One region of the Lysinibacillus louembei genome, then DNA from elsewhere that is predicted to be linked to it. Evidence: riboswitches for the same ligand, from Rfam matches in the RefSeq annotation. Region 1 holds a riboswitch; the other holds the start of a gene.
The links. Region 1 has a riboswitch for FMN ahead of ribD (bifunctional diaminohydroxyphosphoribosylaminopyrimidine deaminase/5-amino-6-(5-phosphoribosylamino)uracil reductase RibD). Riboswitches for the same ligand answer to the same signal wherever they lie in the genome.
Positions count from the first base shown of each region.

Region 2: it holds a riboswitch for FMN, as region 1 does, so the genes downstream of both, R6U77_RS18080 (ECF transporter S component) here and ribD (bifunctional diaminohydroxyphosphoribosylaminopyrimidine deaminase/5-amino-6-(5-phosphoribosylamino)uracil reductase RibD) in region 1, are expected to answer to the same signal.

Region 1 covers NZ_CP137624.1:2,736,648-2,748,808, forward strand. The annotation lists gene R6U77_RS13615 (ABC transporter ATP-binding protein) at 1-326, opposite strand, end outside; gene R6U77_RS13620 (PepSY-associated TM helix domain-containing protein) at 533-1,885, shown strand; gene R6U77_RS13625 (FixH family protein) at 1,904-2,374, shown strand; gene yhfH (protein YhfH) at 2,458-2,583, opposite strand; FMN riboswitch at 3,137-3,255, shown strand; FMN riboswitch at 3,338-3,456, shown strand; FMN riboswitch at 3,540-3,656, shown strand; FMN riboswitch at 3,740-3,856, shown strand; gene ribD (bifunctional diaminohydroxyphosphoribosylaminopyrimidine deaminase/5-amino-6-(5-phosphoribosylamino)uracil reductase RibD) at 3,954-4,979, shown strand; gene ribE (riboflavin synthase) at 4,989-5,621, shown strand; gene R6U77_RS13645 (bifunctional 3,4-dihydroxy-2-butanone-4-phosphate synthase/GTP cyclohydrolase II) at 5,634-6,821, shown strand; gene ribH (6,7-dimethyl-8-ribityllumazine synthase) at 6,836-7,300, shown strand; gene R6U77_RS13655 (hypothetical protein) at 7,473-7,757, opposite strand; gene R6U77_RS13660 (EMC6 family protein) at 8,004-8,612, opposite strand; gene nusB (transcription antitermination factor NusB) at 8,822-9,205, shown strand; gene folD (bifunctional methylenetetrahydrofolate dehydrogenase/methenyltetrahydrofolate cyclohydrolase FolD) at 9,265-10,119, shown strand; gene xseA (exodeoxyribonuclease VII large subunit) at 10,217-11,566, shown strand; gene xseB (exodeoxyribonuclease VII small subunit) at 11,570-11,797, shown strand; gene R6U77_RS13685 (polyprenyl synthetase family protein) at 11,801-12,161, shown strand, end outside.
Region 2 covers NZ_CP137624.1:3,605,071-3,617,231, reverse strand. The annotation lists gene R6U77_RS18125 (RNA-guided endonuclease InsQ/TnpB family protein) at 179-1,300, shown strand; gene R6U77_RS18120 (pseudouridine synthase) at 1,461-2,195, shown strand; gene resA (thiol-disulfide oxidoreductase ResA) at 2,285-2,821, shown strand; gene resB (cytochrome c biogenesis protein ResB) at 2,833-4,476, shown strand; gene ccsB (c-type cytochrome biogenesis protein CcsB) at 4,473-5,711, shown strand; gene R6U77_RS18100 (response regulator transcription factor) at 5,872-6,588, shown strand; gene R6U77_RS18095 (ATP-binding protein) at 6,581-8,353, shown strand; gene R6U77_RS18090 (RNA polymerase sigma factor SigX) at 8,565-9,092, shown strand; gene R6U77_RS18085 (hypothetical protein) at 9,092-10,252, shown strand; FMN riboswitch at 10,460-10,636, shown strand; gene R6U77_RS18080 (ECF transporter S component) at 10,889-11,473, shown strand; gene R6U77_RS18075 (GNAT family N-acetyltransferase) at 11,529-11,978, shown strand; gene R6U77_RS18070 (ABC transporter substrate-binding protein) at 11,992-12,161, opposite strand, start outside.

The DNA of each region.
Region 1 (12,161 bases):
AAGCCATAAAGCTGCCCAACAAATGTTAAATACTCATAGCCTGTTAAGTTGTCATAAACATCAGCGATTTCAGGCACATAGCCAATTTTCCGCTTGTAGTCAATCGGGTTATTTTTAATATTTTCCCCAAATAAGTGAATGTCACCATCATAATTTTCCTCAATGCCTAAAATCAGCTTGACTGTTGTACTTTTACCAGCTCCATTCGGTCCGATATAGCCAATAATTTCTCCTTGATATACACGTAAGTCAACACCTTTTAGCACTTCTTTATTGCCATAGCTTTTCGTTAAATTGTTCATTGTTAACACTTCTTGTCGTTCCATTTTTGTCACTCCTTTCCTATTTGTATACGAAAGAAGATAGGAAAAGTTTCATACTGCTTCACAACTAATTTACTTTTCCATGTCCATAGCTATGATTGTGGCATTTATAGAGTAAAAAATTTATATATAATCAGTTATTTCATTCTTCGTTCATATTTTTCTTTTATACTAGTCTAATATCACCGTTTTAAAAGGAGTGTCAGTGAATGCGTAATAAAAATAGTAAACAATCAAGAGGTGTGTTTTATAAAACAATATGGAGATGGCATTTTTATGCGGGCTTAATCATTGCCCCATTTTTAGTGATATTAGCAATTACAGGTGGCATCTATCTATTTCAACCACAGATAGATCAATATTTGTATCAAGAATACTATGAAGTAAAACCAATTGGTGAAAGAATTTCTGCTGATCAGCAAATTGCCACAGTGAAAGAGCTTTATCCAGAAGCAAGAGTGATGAGCTATCGACCAGGGGAGGACGAGTCACGTTCCAGCGAAATAGGAATTAATTTAGATGGTAAGTCATTTACAATTTTTATCGATCCGTATACAGGAAATGAGCTTGGTCAATTAGATAATAATACCCGAATAATGGATAAGATTGAGAAAATACATGGCGAATTAATGATGGGGACAATCGGTGATCGTATTGTAGAATTAGTGACTTGTTGGGCGATTGTATTAATTATGACGGGTTTATATTTGTGGCTGCCTCGAAAAAGTCAAGGTATGGCAGGCGTTTTATATCCCCGTCTTAAAATGGGGCAGAAAATTTTCCGAAGAGATTTGCATGCGGTACCTGCATTTTGGCTGACTGCTGGGATACTATTTTTAATTATGACAGGTTTGCCGTGGTCAGGATTTTGGGGTACTAATTTCCAAAATATCGTGACGAATACAGGTATAGGCTACCCACCATCTATTTGGACAGGGAGTGCTCCAGCATCTATTACCAAAACAAAGGAAATCGCAGAGGTTCCGTGGGCTGCTGAAAATTTAGATGTACCCACATCGACCATACTAGACTATAAAGTAGTGTCAATTGATCATTTGATAGAAATTGCAGAGAGTAAAAGCATTGATCCTAGTTATACAATTTATATTCCTCAAACAAAAGAAGGTGTGTATACATTTTCTGCTTTTCCAGCCAAGGTGCAAAATGAAGTAACCATGCATATTGACCAATATTCTGGTGCAGTATTAGCGGATTATCGCTATGATCATTACCGATTTATGGGGAAAATCATTGCATGGGGAATTACATTGCATAAAGGAACTCAATTTGGAATTGTGAATCAAATAATAGGGTTATTGGTGTGTATAGGAATTGTACTAACTGCAATAAGCGGGTTTTATTTATGGTTAAAACGAAAGCCTAGTAAAAAATTAGGTGCACCAATCGCTCCAAGTGCTAGTAAGATGAAGGGCTTTTTATGGATGCTAATTTTTATTGGAGTTGTTTTCCCTCTTGTGGGCATATCTCTAATCATTGTATGGGTAGTAGATTGGCTCATTATTCAACGTATCCCTGCTATGAAGCAATTTTTTAACGCCTAAATAAAAGGAGATTATTCAATGAATAAAATACAATTTTTGCTTATCATTTTATTAACGTGCTATATGATAAGTGCATGCTCAGCCAATCCTAATGCAAGTCAATTGTATAAGCAAGAAACCCCACTTGAAGCTGAAATCATCTTACCAGACCTCCTTGAACCAACAAAAGCTGTCACAATTAAGGTTAACCTTACACAAAATGGAGATGCGGTAGAGAATCCACAATATGTTCATTTAAAAATGTGGAAACAGGATGGAACCGTTACATATGGAATGACTGAAGCTTCAAATGATGGGAATGGTCAATTTAGTTTAAATATGGATTTTGAAAGTGAGGGGCTTTACTATATTCAAGTACATGCAAGTAATAACGATTCAATCATCACACCAACAAAGTTATTAATTGTAGGTGAGCTATCAGAAAGTGATAAACAAGCGTTAAAATCTAATGCTCCAATCATTGGAGGGGAATCAGGAGCACATCATTAATCCTCAAGCTTGACTACAGAAGAAAGCGATTTTGATATTTAAGAGAAAAAGCTGTCGGACATTGAACCGACAGCTTTTATGTATTAATGATTATTGCAATGCTCGCAGCTATGACTGTAGCACTCGCTTTGCTCTTCCATCTTTTTGCCACACTGTACACAAGTTTTCTCAGGTAAGTTTTTGAAAAATTCGACTACGTTTTCTAACATTTTCATTTCCTCCTCAACAGTAACTGTTATATATTTTTTATTTTATATTCGTATTGTATTATAACAGAGTATACGAGTCAACAGAATAATTAGAAAATTCGGTTATTTTATGTGTCAATTTTGTGACAAAGGAAAAGCCTGTCATTTGATGAGCTTTTGTGCACATATTATATTTTGGGAATTTTAATCTCCTTTATTTGTTATATGGTTCAACTTATTAGTTGATTCCATCTGATTAAGGGGATGTTTCATCTAGCAGCATGTGCCGCTATTACCAATTTCCTTCGATTGTTTAATGAGAACTACTACGAAGAAAATACGGTTGTTTTGTTGTCCGTATAAATGCTCCTTTTTATTAATGGTCATACTTCTTAGTCAATTTATTGTGACTGTGCAATATACAACTTAACTAGAATAATTTCTTTGAAGTAATATGGTTAGTGATGTTCATAATATGAAAATAGATTCTATTGAGAAAAGTGCAAGAGTTTTTTTGTTTGTCAAATGGCTAGATTTTTATTATTATTGCTGTATAATTAGATGCAATTATAAATATTACCTTCGGGGTCGGGTGTAAGTCCCAATCGGCGGTAAAGCCCGCGAGCTTTTTTAAAGCAGGATTCGGTGAAATTCCGAAGCCGACAGTAATAGTCTGGATGAGAGAAGGTAGGCAAAAAACTAGCCAAAACGCTAGTTTATTTGATGACGCCTTTTTTCAGACCTCACAAAAAATGTGGGGTTTTTTAATTGAATAACATGCCTTCGGGGTCGGGTGCAAGTCCCAATCGGCGGTAAAGCCCGCGAGCTTTTTTAAAGCAGGATTCGGTGAAATTCCGAAGCCGACAGTAATAGTCTGGATGAGAGAAGGTAGGCAAAAAACTAGCCCAAACGCTAGTTTATTTGATGATGCCTTTTTTCAGACCCCACAAAAAAATGTGGGGTTTTTTAATTGAATAACATGCCTTCGGGGTCGGGTGCAAGTCCCAATCGGCGGTAAAGCCCGCGAGCTTTTTAAGCAGGATTCGGTGAAATTCCGAAGCCGACAGTAATAGTCTGGATGAGAGAAGGTAGGCAAAAAACTAGCCCAAACGCTAGTTTATTTGATGATGCCTTTTTTCAGACCCCACAAAAAAATGTGGGGTTTTTTAATTGAATAGCATTCCTTCGGGGTCGGGTGTAAGTCCCAATCGGCGGTAAAGCCCGCGAGCTTTTTAAGCAGGATTCGGTGAAATTCCGAAGCCGACAGTAATAGTCTGGATGAGAGAAGGATTAGGCAAAAAACTAGCAAAAGTGCTGGTTTATTTAGCGATGCCTTCTCCGTAAAAGCCCCTTTTTTAGGAGGCTTTTTTAATTTAAAAGGAGGTGGCTGTATGAATGACGAGCAAGCAATGCAATTCGCTTTGAATTTAGCGAAATCAGGAAGTAATCAAACTTCTCCCAATCCGCTAGTTGGGTGTGTCATTACAAATAATCAGGAGGTTGTAGGCTTTGGCGCTCACCTTAAATCAGGTGAGGCACATGCGGAGATTAATGCATTAAAAATCGCGGGTGAGAAAGCTAAAGGGGCGAATGTTTATGTGACGCTGGAGCCCTGTAGCCATGTTGGACGAACTGGTCCCTGTGTTGAGGCGCTTATAAAAGCACAGGTAGCCCATGTATTTATTGCAACGCTTGACCCAAATCCACTTATAGCTGGAAGTGGTGCTCGAAGGCTAGAGGAGGCAGGCATTACAGTAAGTATTGGATTATGTGAAGATGGGGCAAAAGCGATTAATGAAGCATTTTTCTACTACATTGTACATCGTTTACCTTATGTTACGTTGAAGCAAGCCATTTCGATAGACGGTAAAATTAACGCCGAGAAAGGGCAGCGAACGGCAATTACAGGTAAGGAGGTTCAGAAGGATGTTCATTATGCTCGCTCCATACATGATGCTATTTTGGTTGGTTCAAACACTGTTTGTATTGACAACCCAAGCTTAACAAATCGGCTTAGCTCTTCAAATAAACAACCAATTCGAGTTGTTATGGACCGAGATGGAAAGGTTCCGAGTGCAGCAAAAGTCTTTAACGATAAAATGGCTCAAACTTGGCTTTTTACATCAAAGGCTCGGAACTTGTCAGGCGTTCGTACCTTTGTAATAGAGGATTGTTCCTTGCGAAATATTTTAAGGACGCTAGCGGATGAAGGCATTATGACATTATACGTTGAGGCAGGCAGCCAAATGGCGGATGTCTTTTTACAACAACGATTTGTACAAAAAATGATTATATATATTGCGCCGAAGCTATTAGGTTCTGGGGCACTTTCGATGGCAACATTGCAGGAGGAATTTATTTTTACTGACGTTGAAAAAATAGGTGAGGCCATTAAATTAACAATGACAATGAAATGAGGTGAGCATTTGTTTACAGGGATTATTGAGGAGCTAGGCACGATTAAGCAAATGACAAAAGGGCAAGAATCAATTGTTTTTACGATTGGTGCTCGAAAAATAATGCAAGATTTGAAGGTCGGCGATAGCATCGCAGTGAATGGTGTATGTTTAACTGTCACAAGCTTCACTAGCACGAACTTCACAGCTGATGTTATGCCTGAGACGATACGTGCAACATCACTTGCACAATTACAAGTAGGAGCCTCTGTAAATTTAGAGCGTGCTATGATTGCCAATGGTCGATTTGGAGGTCATTTTGTATCAGGGCATATTGATGAAGTAGGGGTTATTTTACGTAAACGTTCATTTGCAAATGCGGTTTATTTTGATATAAAAGTTTCTCATGAAGCAAGTGCTTTATGTATACCGCGTGGGTCAATCGCTATTGATGGAATTAGCTTAACAATTTTTGATTTACAAAAAGAGATTGTTACGGTTTCAATTATTCCGCATACATTTGGGGAGACAACGCTTGGCTTTAAACGTGAAGGTGATACTGTCAATATCGAAACAGATTTGCTAGGCAAGTATATTGCTAAACAATTAAAAGTAAGATCAAATACATTAACAGAAGACTTTTTACGACAACATGGATTTTAAAGGTGGGCTAAAATGTTTAACACAATAGAAGAAGCGATTGCTGACTTAAAACAAGGGAAAATAGTTATCGTTGTTGATGATGAAAATCGTGAAAATGAAGGTGATTTTGTTGTATTAGCTGAATATGTAACGCCTGAAGTCATTAATTTTATGGCGACATATGGGAAAGGGCTGATTTGTACTCCAATTAGCTCACAAATTGCACATTCACTTAGCTTAGAGCCAATGGTTCAATTTAATACAGACAATCATCAAACAGCATTTACAGTAAGTATTGATTATATGGATACTACTACGGGAATTAGTGCATTTCAAAGAGCATTGACGATTGAAAAAATGCTAGATGATAATGTGCAGCCACAGCATTTTCGCCGACCAGGTCATGTTTTTCCGTTAATTGCAAAGGAAAATGGCGTTCTTGTAAGACCTGGGCATACAGAGGCTACAGTTGATTTAGCGATGCTTTGTGGAAGCAAGCAAGCAGGGGTTATTTGTGAAATTATGAATGAGGATGGTACGATGGCTCGATTACCTCAATTGAAAGAAATAGCTGAAAAATTTAATATGAAGCTCATTACAATCGAAAGCTTAATCCGATACCGTCTTGAAAAAGAGAAGGTCGTCTCTCGTGAAGCGAAAATTCAGCTACCAACACATTATGGTGAATTTATAATGATTGGTTATACGAATTTCATCGACTCTAAAGAGCATGTTGCAATTGTTAAAGGAAATCTACAACAAGCAGAAGCACCACTAATTCGCATTCACTCTGAGTGTTTAACAGGTGATATTTTTAGCTCGAAACGCTGTGATTGTGGAGCACAGTTACAAGCGGCACTTGCTAAAATTGAGCAGGAAGGAGAAGGGGCAATTCTTTATATGCGGCAGGAAGGACGAGGAATTGGCTTATTAAATAAGTTAAAAGCATATGAATTGCAGGAGCAAGGCTACGATACAGTAGAGGCGAATGAAATGCTTGGCTTTCCTAGCGAGCTACGCGACTACAGTTTATGCGCACAGATGCTGCGAGATTTAGGAGTTACACATATCCGTTTAATGACGAATAACCCAGATAAGGTAGCCCAGCTTGAACGGTACGATATAACTGTTGTGGAACGTGTACCTCTTGTTGCTGGTTTAGTAGAAGAAAATACTCATTATATGAATACAAAAAAAGAAAAAATGGCTCATTTATTATAGAGGAGGAATTAATGATGGTAAAAACATTTGAAGCGCAGCTAGTAGGTACAGGATTAAAAATAGGTATTGTTGTTGGACGTTTTAACGAGTTTATTAATGATAAATTATTAGCAGGTGCGATTGACGGTTTAAAGCGTCATGGCGTAGAGGAAAATGCCATTGACATTGCTTGGGTGCCAGGAGCTTTTGAAGTACCTTTTATAGCAAAAAAGATGGCAGAATCACAAAAATATGATGCTGTTATTGGACTTGGTACAGTTATTCGTGGCGCAACAACGCACTATGATTACGTATGTAACGAATCAGCAAAAGGAATTGCCAATGTAGGCTTACAAACAGGAGTGCCAACCATTTTTGGAATCGTTACAACTGAAACAATTGAACAAGCAATTGAACGAGCAGGAACGAAAGCAGGGAATAAAGGTTACGATGCTGCTGTAGCTGCAATAGAAATGGCAAATTTAACAAAAATGTTTTAAGATATTTTAATTTTCTATTGGAATTTAACTGTTAGAGGTAAATGTGTGAAGAGGAGTGATAACAAATCAATATTATCACTCCCTACTCTATTAAAAAATAAAAGTGTCAAATGAAAACGAACTGTTTTCCCTCGATTGCTTTCAAAATTATCCTATCAGATTTGGTAGAAAGCTATGGAGAAGTTTCTAAACGCTCTCCTATTTGCTGTAAATACAATGTATATTTAACGAGCACAATTGGAATTGCCGTGAAAATGCATGTGATGAGAAGGATAGGTATTGTGAAGTAGGCTGCGTCATAAAGTCGTGTGTAGCCAAAGCTAATTGCTACGAAGAATAGTAGAAAAATAATCGTTGGAACACGTGGCAGTAGGAAGCTTAATAATCCTCCAGTTATCATTAAAACCATCACTAAAATAAAAAATGCCCAGTGGTTAATTAAAAAAAGCAATAACATAAATGACAATCCTCCTTTACCTATTAATTAGTATATTCACAGTAAGGACAGGCCATACGTAGAAAAAAACCACTTGTTTTGTCATTTCATTGTCTTATTTAGTAGAAAGATGATGGGTGTGGGTCACGATGAGCGAAAACTTCAATTTGATGAGCGAATTTGGGCGGTGGTTGAGCGAAAATGTAACTCCGTTGAGCGAATCGGGATTTTAGAATTATAAAAAAAGATTTGAAAAAGTGGATCATATCACTTTTCCAAATCTTTAAAGAAATGCACATTCACATAACGTTGAACACCACGTGCTAAATCAATGGCTTGCTGCTTTTTCTCCTCATAATGTGGTGATTGTTCATTGAACGCAATGATTGCTTCTACAACAGCCTGTTGCCATGCTGGTTTGAGAGGGATTTGTCTTGCTTGCTGGTGGTCGCCTTGCAATGCGTAAAGTGTTGCAATACAGTATTGCCCTAAAGGCTTGTTGGCAATTGTCTGAATTTCCTGCATTGCTAGTATGTAATTCTTTGACAAAAGTGCGCGATGCATTTTATATGTCGCTTGCATGACAGGTGATTTGTACTTTTTTAAAATAGCGTCGATTGCTTCAAGCTGTGATTCAGCGGAACCGTTACCAACTTCAAATGCATAGCGATAAACAGGCTGCTTTTGATTTTTTTCTAAAAATTTGTGGATTCTATCCATGTTTTTAGAGAATTGTATTGTATACAAAATATAGCCGAGGCTCATAAATGCTAGTATGAAAAGCACTATAATCATGAGGTGAGTGGATAAACCGAATATACCACTAACGATGCCTATTATAATAGCAGCTGTGAACATAAAAATCATATAAGACATAAGATGGCTCCTTTCAGTCATCCTATTTTAGCAAAGAAATCCAAACTTTAGCAACAAGAAAAATAAAAGCGTTTTCAAATTTTAAAATTTGCAACAAGCTGTGCTACGACAGGGAAATTATGCTATGATAAGACGTGATATTATCTTGAATAAATGTATTCAACTAAGATAAAGCCGCTATATATTGAATAATGAAGGAGTTTTTTATCATGAAGCGACATGATGCACGTCAAAAAGCTGTGCAAGTGCTATTTCAACTAGATAGTACCGACTTACCACTTGAAGAGGCGATGGAGCACGTTTTAGAGGATCAGTCATCAGATGCTTTCTTTGAGCAATTAGTGCGAGGAACAATTGAGCAAAAAGAGCAAATTGATGCGACGCTGAGCGACAAACTAGAAAATTGGACATTAAGCCGTCTACCAAAAATTGAACGAACTGTATTACGTCTAGCTGTTTATGAATTGTTATTTACACCAGATACGCCGAATCGTGTTGTATTAAACGAAGCGATCGAGCTTTGTAAAGTATTTGGTGATGAAAAATCAAGCAAATTTGTCAATGGTGTGCTTTCGAAATTTACAGAACAATAATTGAGGCGTCATGAGCGTCAATCAGACAATTAATAGAGTGAATTGGGAGGAATTGTAGTATGTCAAGTGCAATTATTAATGGAAAAGAAATCGGTCAAGAAATTCGAGGCTCTGTAGCGAAACAAGTGGAGGAGCTAAAGGCTAAGGGCGTTACACCTGGTTTAGCCGTTGTATTAGTAGGAAATAATCCTGCCTCGAAAACATATGTGACGAATAAGCAAAAATCGTGTGAAGCAATCGGCATGTATTCAGAGTTAATCACTTTGCCAGAAACGATTTCAGAACAACAGCTACTTGAGCATATTCGTGAGTTAAACGAGCGTAACGATATTCATGGTATCCTTGTGCAGCTACCATTGCCAAAGCATATTAATGAAGATTCAGTTATCGCGACAATTTCTCCAGACAAAGATGTGGATGGTTTTGCGCCAATTAGCGTAGGAAAAATGATGCTTGGGCAAGAAACTTATTTACCATGCACACCTTATGGAGTTATGAAATTATTGGAGCATAGCGGTATTGAAGTCGCTGGGAAGCATGCGGTGATCGTTGGACGTAGTCATATTGTTGGCAAGCCAATGGGACAGCTATTGTTACAAAAAGATGCGACGGTTACATATACGCACTCTAAAACACCTGACTTACCGTCATTTACAAAGCAAGCAGATATTTTAATTGCAGCTGTTGGTCGTGCAAATTTCATTACAGCTGAACATGTAAAAGAAGGTGCTGTTGTCATTGATGTTGGCATTAATCGTGATGAGGACAATCATTTATGTGGAGATGTTGATTTTGCAGCAGTAGATGGTATTGCCTCACATATTACACCAGTGCCAGGGGGCGTTGGTCCAATGACGATTACGATGCTACTAGCAAATACGGTACAAGCAGCAGCGAAAACAGTTCAGCCGTAAAAGCGCAAGGAGCCGTCTCAAAATGACTTTTCAGATGGCTCCTTTTTAGTATGTTTCAAGTTAAACTGAACAAGGTAAAGAAAGGGGAGATGGCGCTTTGAGCAACTCTTCTTATTTAACTGTCAAAGCATTGACAAAATATATTAAAAGAAAATTTGATGCTGATCCTCATTTACGTGAAGTGTATGTAAAAGGAGAGCTCTCTAACGTAAAAATGCATAGCTCTGGCCACATTTATTTTACATTAAAAGATGATGCTGCCCGCATTCAAGCAACGATGTTTCGCACGGCAGCAGCAAAGCTCGCATTTAAGCCAGAGGAAGGCATGATGGTTTATATTCGTGGGGATGTCAACGTTTACGAAACGGCAGGTATTTATCAGTTGTATGTACAAACAATGGAGCCAGACGGTATTGGGGGCTTATTTATCGCCTTTCAACAGCTGAAGGAAACTTTACAAAGGGAAGGCTTATTCAATCCGAATTTTAAGCAAGCAATCCCGCCCTTTCCGAAAGCAATTGGCGTGTTGACAGCGACGACAGGTGCAGCAATTCGGGATATTTGCACAACGATTCAACGTCGCTATCCACAGGCGGAAATATGCATCTATCCAACGCTTGTGCAAGGAGCAGGTGCAGCCGCAAATATTGCCAAAAACATTCAATTAGCCAATCGACATGCACAATGTGATGTGTTAATCGTAGGACGTGGCGGTGGCTCAATTGAGGATTTATGGGCTTTTAATGAAGAAATTGTAGCACGTGCAATTTTCGAAAGTCGCATTCCAATTATTAGTGCAGTTGGGCATGAGACCGATACGACAATTGCCGATTTTGTTGCTGATTTGCGCGCACCGACACCAACAGCAGCAGCGGAGCTTGCTGTGCCAAACCAGCATGAGCTAAAGGAGCGCATTACGACGAATGTGGCAAGGTTACAGCAAATTGTAACAGCGCAACTTCGCTTTGAAAGGAATCGTCTACAAAAGTATCAACAATCTTATCCGTTAGCAACGCCCGAAAAATTGTATCGTCCTTTTATTGAGCGCTTGGCACACACTGATATGAAATTGCAGCAAGCAATGCAAGTATATATGCTGAAAAAACGCAATGAGGCTGAAAAAACATTTGCTAAAATGCAGTTTTTCTCTCCTCAAAAATCAATCCAAATGGAGCAGCAAAAATTAGCACAATTGCATAATGAGCTAAATCGTGCTGTACAGCATCGTTTAAACGAGGGAAAATCACAGTTGCATTCAACAATACGCACACTTGCTGCTTTAAATCCGTTGGCGATGATGGAAAAAGGCTTTAATTTAACATATCGAGAAAACCAAGTTATCAAAGAGGCTGCACAGTTAGCGCTCGACGATGCAATTGAAATTCATTACCAAGATGGGATTGTTCGTGCGAAGGTGATGGACATTGAGCTACAGAAGGGGGAATGATGGATGGAAAATTTAACATTTGCACAGGCGATGACCGAATTAGAAGACATTGTCCGCAAGCTAGAGCAAGGCGAAGTGCCTTTAGAGGAAGCGATTGATTTATATAAAAAAGGAATGGAATATTCCAAGTTTTGCAATGATAAATTGCAGCATGCGGAGCAGCAATTAATTTCAATCGTTGATGAAAATGGGAATAAGCAGCCGTTTCAAGCGGGGAATGGAGAGAAGTAAAGCATGCAATTAACAACATTTATCGAAGCGCATACACCAGCTATTGAAAAGGAAATGGTGCATTTAGTTGAAAACATCGTAGCACCTACTATATTAAAGGATTCGATGCTATATTCATTAAATGCTGGCGGCAAAAGAATTCGTCCATTATTTGTTGCGGCTGTTTGTGATTATTTTCAAGTCGACATGGCACCGGCATATACAGTTGGGGCTTGCGTTGAAATGATTCACACGTATTCATTAATCCATGACGATTTACCATGTATGGATGATGATGCTTTGCGTCGAGGAAAGCCAACGAATCATGTCGTTTATGGCGAAGCGTTAGCAACGCTAGCAGGAGATGCGCTGAACACGTTGAGCT
Region 2 (12,161 bases), 870 kb from region 1:
CTTGTGTTAGTATGGGATAAAATCAATCAGGGGACAACGGTTACCTATAAACATCTACTAACTGATTGGAGATAGGAGTGAAGAGATGAGCAAGTGAAGATAAAACGAACGAATGTACTTATTCCCTTGTGCTTATGTTCTCTTTTTGTGTACACTACACAAAAAGGAGGGGAAAACGATGCTACTTGGGAGAAAAGTACGATTAAAACCAACCGTTGAACAAGAAAAACAACTGTGGAAATCGGTTGGGACAGCACGTTACATCTATAATTGGACACTGAATCGGCAAAAAGAAAATTATCGAAATGGTGAAAAATTCATACCAGATGGTGTGTTAAGAAAAGAACTCACACAACTGAAACAAAATAAGGAATTGTTGTGGTTGTATGATGTGTCGAATAACGTAGCAAAACAAGCGGTAAAAGATGCCTGTGATAGTTTCAAGAAATTCTTCAAAGGAGAAACCGCCTATCCGAAATTCAAAAGCAGGAGAAAATCGAAACCATCTTTTTATAATGACAATGTGAAATTGAAAGTAAAAAGAAGTTCCGTTTTATTAGAAAAAATTGGTTGGGTGAAAACGGCGGAACAACTGCCAATGGATTGTGCCTATACCAACCCAAGAGTGTCTTTTGACGGCAAGTATTGGTATGTAGCGGTCGGCGTGAAACAAGTTTTTCCACAAGAAGAATTGACAGATATATCATTAGGCATTGATGTTGGTATAAAGTTACTTGCCTATTGTTCGAATGGGAAATCGTATCCCAATATCAACAAAACCAAAGAAGTCAAAAAAATTGAGAAACGCTTATGTAGGTTGCAACAAAGTGTATCTCGCAAATACAAGATGAATAAGGAGGGAAACCGTTTTGCCAAAACATGCAACATTGTAAAAATCGAAAAAGACATACGTAAACTGCATAGAAGATTAGCCAATATCCGTAATAATCATCTTCATCAAACATCAAGCGCTATCGTGAAAACCAAGCCGTATCGCATTGTAATGGAAACCTTGAATATTCAAGGCATGATGAAGAATAAGCATTTATCGAAAGCCATTCAAAAACAAGGCTTATACGAATTTAAACGCCAAATCAAGTACAAGTGTGAAAAGTATGGCATTGAATTTGTCGAAGCGGATAAGTGGTATCCATCGTCTAAAAGGTGTTCAAGTTGTGGCAATAGTAAGCGTAATTTAAAGCTATCTGACCGTATGTACCATTGTGAAACATGTGGGCATACACAAAATCGAGATTTAAATGCGAGTATCAACTTGGCACAATATGAATTGGCAACGTAACACAAAAACGAACTTGTCAATATGTAGGATGCGTTGTATCCGAATTTACGTCTGTGGAGTGTCTTATCAAGCGAGAGTAGCCTTGGCAAAATCGGACACGAGGAAGCAGAAATGAAACGGAATTTATAGATTTTTATAGATTTTCGGCAACGGTGATCTTATGGAACGATTACAAAAAGTGATTGCTTACGCGGGTGTAGCATCTCGCCGCAAAGCAGAGCAGCTAATTGTAGAAGGTAAAGTAAAGGTAAATGGTAAGGTGGTAAAGGAGCTTGGGACGAAGGTGTCGAACTCCGATACAATTGAGGTAGAGGGCGTCAAGCTGGAGAAAGAAGATAAAGTGTATTTTCTTTTATATAAGCCAAAGGGCTATATTTCTGCAGTAACAGATGATAAAGGACGCAAAACGGTAACGGATATTTTTAAAAAGCACGTGCATCAGCGTATTTTCCCAGTAGGGCGCTTAGATTATGATACGACAGGCTTGCTGTTATTAACAAATGATGGGGAATTTTCTTATTCATTAACACATCCTAAATTTAAAATTGATAAAACGTATGTGGCACGTGTGAAAGGCGTACCAACAATTGATGGCTTGAAAAAGCTACAGCGTGGTATTAAATTGGAAGATGGCAAGACAGCGCCAGCAAAAGTTAGCATGATGTCATTTGATGAGCAGGCGGGCAAAGCGATTTGTGAAATTACGATTCATGAAGGAAGAAATCGCCAAGTGCGTAGAATGTTTGAGGCAATTGGAACACCTGTTGTCAAGCTGAAGCGAGAGCGCTTTGCATTTTTAGATTTAACAGGCTTAAGCCCAGGAGAATACCGTGAATTAACAAAGCATGAAGTGAAATTATTACGCGTATTAGCAGAAACAGGTAAAATTGATTAACAAAGATTCATAATTCCTTCAAAACTGTTAACGAAATAAAAAAATATTCTTTGCTATAATAGGATTTGTGCGAGGAGGGTTTTACACAAATGGAGAAGAAGAAAAAGCGATCAATTGTGCGTGGTATTATTTTAAGTGTACTACTCGTTGCAATTGTTTATACAGTTTATACAACAGCAACAAAGGACAAAGTGCAAATTTTGAAAGAAGGGTCGACAGCCCCTGACTTTGAGCTTGTTGGTTTAAACGGTGAGACGTACCGTTTATCAGATTTTAAAGGAAAAGGTGTATTTTTAAATTTTTGGGGTACTTGGTGTGAGCCTTGTGAGCGAGAAATGCCTGCAATGGATCGTCAATATAAGGAATTTAAAGACCAAGGTGTCGAGCTATTAGCAATTAACCTGAAACAATCTGATTTTGAAGTGCAAAGTTTCATTTCCAACCTAGGTGTGAATTTCCCAGTTGCTATTGATAAAACAAGAAGCGTGCAAAGAGCGTATAACGTCGGTGTTGCACTGCCAGCAACTGTATTAATTACACCAGAGGGGAAAGTGAAAAAAATTATTACCGGTGAAATGAAGGAGACAGCAATCGCTTCATATATGGAATCCATTAAACCGGAATAGGAGTTTGTCAAATGGAAAAAATCATTTGTACTTGTAAACATGAAAATCCAGTCGGTACAACGCTTTGTGAAAGATGTGGGCGACCTTTAACGACAGAGGAGCAAGACAAAGCGGTATTAGATATGCGCTATGATGGCGTTGCCATTCGCTCTAAAACGCATAATAAATCGATTATCGATAAAATCTGGAATTTCTTCTCTAGCGTTAAAGTTGGCGTTACACTAATTATTATTACGTTAATTGCAGCATCAATCGGAACCATTTTTCCACAAGAGTTTGCAGTAAATGTTGCAACAGAGGCTGAAAGAGCAAAATATTATACAGATATGTATGGTGCGATTGGAACGCTTTATTACAACTTAGGGCTAGCTGATTTATATTCATCATGGTGGTTTCAAACTATCGTTGGTATGCTAGCCGTTTCGATTATTGTTGCGAGTATTGACCGTGGCATTCCATTACATCGCTCATTAACAAATCAACGAGTGAAGCGCCATATCGGCTTTATGAAGCGTCAGCGTATTGTCGCGGAAGGACAACCCTCTGAGCAGGCGGATAAAACGCTTGATTTAATTGAGGAAGAGATGAAGAAGCTAAAATATAAAGTGCGCCGTGAAAACAATGCATTATTTGCAGAAAAAGGACGTTTTTCACGCTACGGCCCTTATGTAAATCACGTTGGATTAATTGTATTTTTAGGTGCGGTTATGCTGCGTCTAGTACCAGGCTTTTACGTTGATACATCGATATGGTTACGTGAAGGTGAAATGGTTGCAGTAGATGGTATGGAAGGTTATTTCCTCTACAATGATAAATTTATTTTAGAAACATATGATAACGACCCAAGAGGTGAGCAATTGCGTCAAGGTGTCAATGTTGTCGCAAAAAATTACCAAACAAATGTCAAGCTATATAAGCAAAAAGAAGGTGCCGTACCAGGGCAAACTTCTGATTTAGAGGAATTACAATCATATGAGATTCGTGTAAATCACCCATTAAAACAGGATGGTTATTCGATTTTCCAAATGGACTATCGCTTAAATGAATTAAAGACGATGCATTTCGAGCTACAAAACAAGGCAACGGAGGAATTTTTAGGTCAAGTGAGTATCGATTTAACAGCACCACAAAAGGAATATGTGATTGATGATCAAACAAAGGTGCAAATTGTTACTTATTTACCAGATTTCTCAGGCTTTAAGGATGGTGTGCCACAAACAGCTTCACCATATCCGGAAAACCCAGCATTTATTTTCCGCATGTTTACACCCGAAACACCAGAGGGAGAAACAAGCTTTGTAGCGATTCGTGAAACATTAGAGCCGCTAGGAGAGAATCAATATAAAATGAAGTTTTCAAATGTAGATACGCGTAATGTATCTGGCTTAACAATTCGTAAAGATACAACGATTCCAATTTTATTTATTGGTGGTATTATCTTTATGATAGGTGTTGTGATGGGCTCATATTGGAATCATCGTCGTCTATGGGTAGAGCAGCTAGAAGATGGCTCTATTCGACTTGCTGCGCATGCAAATAAAAACTGGTTCAGCATGAAAAAGGATTTAGATGCTGTGACAGCCTATGCACATTTGCCACAATATGTAGATCAAGTAGAGAAAGAACAGGAAAAGGAAGGTGACAACACCTTATGAGTTTACTTCAATTAAGTGGTTACTTATTATTTACAGCGTTTATTTGTTATTTAATTGCCCTTGTATTATTTGGTGGGGCGATTAAGCCAACAAAAGTAGCAAATGCACCTGCATCTGCTGAAAAATGGGGTAAGCTAGCAATTACGGTAACGATTATTGGGTTTATCGCTAATCTAGGCTATTTTATTTTACGCTGGATTTATACAGGACATGCACCTGTAAGTAATATGTTTGAGTTTACAACAGCGTTTGGGATGTTTGTTATTGCTGCATTTATCGTTAGCTATTTCATGTATCGTGTAGCAGCGCTTGGGGTTGTTGCATTACCAATTGCTATTTTAATTATTGGCTATGCTGCAATGTTCCCACGAGAAGTGAGCCCATTAGTGCCTTCACTACAAAGTCACTGGTTAACGATTCATGTGATAACAGCTGCAATGAGTCAGGCGGTATTAGCACTTAGTGCTGTAGCAGGCTTAGTTTATTTATTAAAGCATGTTGATGTGAAAAAAGCTTCAAAGGAACGTTTTTGCTTAGAGGCTGTTATGTTTTCTTTAGTTCTTGTAATAGGTTTTATTGTGTCTTCTGTTACATTTAGCGCAATGGGCTATAGTGCAACATATCAATATGTAGATAAAGAAGGTAGAACAGGCGTTGTAGAATACCATAATCCAGCTCTTTTTGGGATGAATGAGTATATAGAAGTGAAAGCAGTAGATCCAGATGCGAAGCAAAAAGTATATGAGCCTGTTGTAGAGGCTGAGCAATCATTCCAACCATTGGTAGAGATGCCAGCAATTATTAATGCAAAAAAATTAACAACGGTTGTTTATTCTGTTTTATTCGGTACAGTGATTTATTTACTTATTCGTTTAATTAGTCGCCGTTCTATTTCTGAGATGGTACAGCCACTTGTGCAAAAAGTAAATTCATCATTAGCGGATGAAATTGGTTATCGAGCAGTATTAATTGGCTTCCCGCTCTTTACACTTGGTGCCCTGATTTTTGCTATGATTTGGGCGCATGAGGCATGGAGTCGCTTCTGGGGCTGGGATCCGAAGGAAGTATGGGCCTTGATTACATGGCTATTCTATGCGGCATTTTTACATTTACGCCTATCAAAAGGCTGGGAAGGTAAAAAATCAGCATGGCTTGCTTTAATTGGCTTTGGAATTATTATGTTCAACTTAGTTGTTGTGAATCTAATTCTTGCTGGTTTACATTCATATGCTTAATTGAGCGTGGCTGTTAGAAAAGGATCATTTTCTAACAGCTTTTTTGTTTGCATCCTATTTGATATATGATGGAAGTTGCAAGAATATGCAAGTTCACTTTTCAATTTGGCACTGAAACGGTACAATAGAAGATGTAGAAAGTAGGAAAGGGGATACACTAGTGTCTGAAAATATTTCTGTATTAGTAGTAGATGATGAAGATCGTATTCGCCGTCTATTAAAAATGTACTTAGAGCGTGAAGGATATATTGTAGATGAGGCTGAAAATGGAGAAGAGGCAGTTGAGAAAGCGTTTGAAAACGACTACCACTGTATTCTTTTAGATATTATGATGCCAGAAAAAGATGGTCTGCAAGTTTGTGAAGAAATTCGCGAAAAGAAAACAACGCCAATTATTTTACTGACAGCAAAGGGCGAGGAAGCGAATCGTGTACAAGGCTTTGAGCTAGGGGCAGATGATTATATTGTCAAGCCATTTAGTCCACGTGAAGTGGTGCTGCGCTTAAAGGCTATTTTACGACGCTCTGCTGCGTTTGCACCTGTTTCAAATAGTTCTACATCAAAGGATTTAGTCGTGTTCCCACATTTAACAATTGACCATGATGCACACCGTGTGACAGCGGACGGCGTAGAGGTAAATTTAACACCAAAGGAATATGAGCTGCTTTATTTTCTAGCGAAATCACCTGATAAAGTATTTGACCGTGAACAATTGCTCAAGGAAGTGTGGCACTATGACTTCTTCGGTGATTTACGTACCGTCGATACACATGTCAAGCGCCTACGTGAAAAATTGAACCGCGTTTCTGAAAGTGCAGCGAAAATGATTGTCACTGTTTGGGGCGTAGGCTACAAATTTGAGGTAGTGAATGAATAGAATATGGAATAGTATTGTCGGGAAGCTATGGGGAACCATATTGCTTCTCGTTTCCTTTGTATTATTTATTTTCACGGTATTTATGCTAGAGTTTTTAGAGAGCTATCATAGTACAAGAGCGGAAGAAACATTGCGTCAAACAGCATCAACAATTGCTAATATTGTGGAAAACGACCTAATTGATGATTCCCCATATGAAATTATTCGTAGCGTCTTGCATGAAGGTACAAATGCATTAATTGCCGAAAATCCTGATGGCACAGTTTATGCGATTCAGGAAGGGATGAACAAGGAAAGTATACAACAGCAAATTTTAAAAAATAAAGCATTCGAAAATATTTATGCAAGCAATAAACCCATTTTGCAGGATATGAGGCTACCATCACAAAAGGATGAAAATAAAACAGAGACGTATGTCGTGCTAGCTTTTCCGCTAAAGGGTGATGCTGCTCGACATGGTGCGGTATTTATTTATCAAAATCCAGATGCGATGCACGAGACGAGCAGAGAAACAACGAAAATTGTCTTTATTTCCGCGTTTATAGCCTTTGTTTTAACAACATTTTTTGCCTTTTTCTTATCGAGTCGTATTACATATCCTTTAAGAAAAATGCGAGAATATGCCTTCGAAATTGCAAAAGGTCGTTTTGATTCACAAGTGCCAACAACGCAAAATGATGAAATCGGACAGCTTGCAGTTGCCTTCAACCAAATGGGGCGCCAGTTAAAGCACCATTTAGAAGTTATTAACCAAGAGAAGGAGCAGCTATCAAGCATCTTAACCTCGATGACGGATGCGGTCATTACTTTTAATCGTGATCGTACAATTTTAGTAAGTAATCCACCAGCCGAGCGCCTTTTACAAAAATGGTTTGTGGCGAAGGGGGAGCAAAGCACGAAGCCAATTCCTCCTGAAATTTATCATATGCTAGATCATGTGCTTGATTTTGAAGATAAAATTGAAGAGGAAATTGAAATGGAGGGCTCCTATTACAGCATTACCATTAGCCCTCTTTATAGCGGTGAGCTTGTGCGCGGTGCGGTGGCAGTTATTCGCGATCAAACAGAGCAGCATCGCTTAGAAAAACTACGCTCCGATTTTATTGCCAATGTCTCGCATGAATTGCGCACGCCAATTGCCATGCTACAAGGCTACTCTGAAGCGATTTTAGATGGTGTAGTGATAGATGAAGATGAGCGCAATGAAATGATTAAAATTATTTATGATGAGTCGCAGCGTATGGGACGACTTGTCACAGATTTACTTGATTTAGCACGCATGGAGTCAGGTCATATGCGACTGTATAAAAATCTTGTACCACTTGTGCCAGTTTTGGAGCGTATGACGCAAAAATTTGCACAAGTTGCAAAGGAGAAGCATGTTGATTTACGCTTCATATCAGACATCGAGGAAGATGTTATGGTGAACATTGATGAGGACCGCATCGAGCAAGTGTTGACGAACTTAGTGGACAATGCACTGCGTCACACACCTATTGATGGTGCTGTTACGGTATCGGCATCATATGCTAAATCGTATGCCAAAATTGAAGTACGAGACACTGGGATTGGTATTCCAAAGGATGACCTACCATATGTGTTTGAGCGCTTTTATAAGGCGGACAAGGCGCGTACACGCTCAAAGGGTGGTACAGGTCTTGGCTTAGCTATTGCCCGAAATATCGTGGAAGCGCATAATGGAAATATTGCGGTTACAAGCGTTGAAAAAGAAGGAACTGCATTTACTTTTTATTTGCCGTTGTAATAGAATAAAAGGGTGTGGGAAGTCGAATTTTCCCGCACCCTTTATTTGAATTTAGCCTAGATTTGGACAGAGCAACTCGGCTTTATAACGTTGCGTCCTATAGTAACGAGTAAAGGGATTTGAATTGTATATATGAAATATTTACCAACGAATAAAATGAAACTTTTTTACTGCATGTACGACTAATTTTATGAGGATGGAGGTGGAATGGATGAAAGAATCCATTTTCCATCGATTGTATGATGAATATCACCAAGATGTATTCCAATTCTTAATTTATTTAGTGAAAAACAGATCTGTAGCGGAGGATCTTTCACAGGAAGTGTATATTCGAGTGCTAAGAGCTTACGACAAATTCGAAGGAAAAAGTTCTGAAAAAACATGGCTTTTTTCCATTGCGAAAAACGTCGCCATTGATTACTTTCGTAAAAACAATGTGCGTGAAAGGCATACGTTTGATGCATTTGAATGGGAGAGTGAGCAGCTCGTTTCACCTGTTCAAACACCAGAGCAGTTTGTAGAAATGAATGAAGATATGCGCCAGCTATTAGAGGCGCTTGAATTTTGTACAGGTGATCAAAAGATGGTCATCGTGATGCGCTATTTTCAAGATTTATCGATTGGTGAGACAGCTGACATTTTAAATTGGACAGAGAGCAAAGTGAAGACGACGCAGCATCGTGCAATTAAAGCATTGCGGGGTATTTTAGAGCAGCATGGAAAGGAGGTAAATTCGTAATGAATACGAAATGGGATGAAGAAAATATCGAGAAGCTTTTAAAGCAGGCACCAAAAATCCAAGACCACCGTTCCAAAGAAGAGGTTTTTGCAAAACTCCAACAAGCAGGTGCTTTTGAAGAGCAAGCGCCAACGATGTCAAGCAAGCGTCGTTCATATAAATGGATTTCTAGCATTGCTGTAGCAGCTATTGTAACATGTGGAGTTGGCATCTCAATGCTTGTGATGTCACCAGAGGAAAAGCAAGAAAAGGCAAACGATGTGGCAATGCAAAACGATAATAAGCAGGAAAGCTATAATGATGAAACTGCGGAGACGGAAGCAGATGCAACTACATTTGCAGCAGATAGTGCGACGACTACTCGTATGACCATACCAGATGAAACGTCACCTGTTTATGAAGATGCTGTAGGGGAAGGAGAGGTATTTACTGTCAGCTTAGCAGGAGCTGATGAGGTAAATGTCCCATCAGCCATCGTTATTCCGAAAGAAAAGCTTGTCGAGGATTTGGGCAAAGAAAAGCCTACACAAGTAGAGATGTATAAATACTATGCGCCAAAGCTTGATGAAGAAGGCTATGGCTTTGAAGAACAGCATCCAATAGAAGGTGAAATCATAGAAAATGAGCAAGAGCTTGTTGTGGCATTAGATAAGCCGACAAAGAAAAATATCGAGGCATTAAAGGAAACCTTCCCACAATACGAGGACATTATTTTAGATCAAAATGAAAGTACAAAAATAGAGCTATCAGCATTAACAGCTACGCAAAACTACAGCTATTATTTATTTACACAGCAAGATAAAAAATATTTTGTGCCACAACGGGAAGTAGCATATACGCATGTAGAAGAGGCCATTTTAGGCATGACAGGTCATGCAACGGAACAATATGCATCGGCTATTGTAGAAGGTGTTACATTTTCAGTGACTACCGCTGACCATGTTCATGTGAAATTTGACCAACCGCTTGATTTAGAGACAGTGGATTATACGCAGGCGAAGCAAATGCTAGAAGGCATTATGCTAACAGCTGCTGCGTTTAATCAGCAAGTTATTTTTGAAAATATTGTACAAACGACATGGGATCGCTTTGATTTCACACAGCCACAGCCGATACCTGTGGCGCCAAATGAATTACCACTTGATATCATACAGCCTTAGTGATAAGGCTGTATTTTTATATTTCGCAAATAAATTGGGAAAAAGCGCAGATAGTTGAGGAATTTCGCAGATAAGCTATGAAAAAGCGCAGATATCTTAGGGATTTTCGCAGATAAATCACAAAGAAAGCATAGATAACCAAGCAAAAAGGTTTACTTTTAAAAACTTTCTTTTATAATAGAAAGTGTAGTAACAAATTTTATATTGATTCATCTTCGGGGCAGGGTGTAATTCCCGACCGGCGGTAATTGAAATCGCAATCTCCGACCATTTACTTGGAGGACATTGCTTCAGCATTTCATGAGCCCGCGAGCCCGCTTTTGCGGTGCAGGATTTGGTGTGATTCCAAAGCCGACAGTATAGTCTGGATGGGAGAAGGTGAAGGCGCAGTCGTCATTTTTCGAAAATGTCGTATTTTGCTATACACAAGTCTACTTACTTAATAGGCTTATTTAAGTATCGCAATTTTCGACAAAGTAGCTTTGACATGATGCTTTTTAAGCATTGTCAAAATACGACTTCTTTTAAGCGTGCCTATTTCTCCCTTATACAATCATTGTATAAGGGTTTTTTCGTGAATGGCTGGACTGTCCTTTCTTCTTGCAAGAGTGAATCAGCAAAGAGGAGAGATTTTTTATGCGCAAGCAAAATTTGAAGTTACGTTCAACCGTAACAATCGCTATGTTGAGCAGCATCGCCTTTCTATTAATGATGCTCGATTTTCCATTACCATGGTTCCCAGTGTTCCTAAAAATTGATTTTAGTGATGTGCCAGCATTGATTGCGGCAATTACGATGGGACCAGTCGCTGGTATCATTGTAGAGTTGATTAAAAATATTCTAGACTGGCTATTTAAAGGCGCGCCAACGGGTGTACCAGTAGGACATATGGCAAACTTTGTAACAGGCATTCTATTTATTTTACCAACGTATTATTTTTATAAAAAATTCAAAACGATTCCTGGTTTAGCAGTAGGCTTAGCGGTAGGCACATTCGTTATGTCGATTGGCATGAGCATACTCAACTATTTCGTATTCCTACCAATGTATACGTATTTCCTAGGCTGGGGCTCATTCGATATGTATGAAACAATCGTTCTCGGTATTTTACCGTTCAATATTATTAAAGGTATCATTATTCTAACTGTTGCGATATTGTTATTCCGCACAATGAAAACATGGATTGACAAGCAGCAGTCAACCTATTTATCATTAAAATAAGCATTGAGCCGAGCTAATCAAATAGCTCGGCTTTTTTATAAGGAGAGAAACAAAAATGATTCGAATGCTAACAGCAAGTGAGCAATTACCAATGGATTTACTATTATTAGCAGATCCTTCTGAGGAAATTGTAACGGAGTATGTGCAGCGGGGGTTCTGCTATGTAGATGAGCGTGATGGAGAAATCGTCGGTGTATATGTGTTATTACCAACAAGACCACATACGATGGAGCTAGTGAATGTAGCAATAGATGAAAGGTGGCAGGGGCAAGGCATTGGCAAACAGCTTGTGCTTCATGCGATTGAACGTGCCAAAGCCATGCATTTTAAAACGATTCAGCTCGGCACAGGCAATTCAAGCGTTGACCAGCTAGCCCTTTATCAAAAATGTGGCTTCCGTATTGTCGGTGTCGATCGGGATTTCTTTCTTCAGCATTATGATGAGCCGATTTTTGAAAATGGTATTCAATGTATAGATATGATTCGGTTAGAGCTGTTGCTCTAAAGATCAATCTGCTTTAAGTATTTGTCGCTACAGACGAAATGACTGGAGGGGAAATTTTGCGATAATCTATTTTGCCATGCTGATCAAAATGGATATTATGAAACGGCAAATCCTCGCGCATATAAAAAACATGCTGACGATGTGTTAAAAATTTCAAAACACCAGCCTCAATTAAGCGCGCCT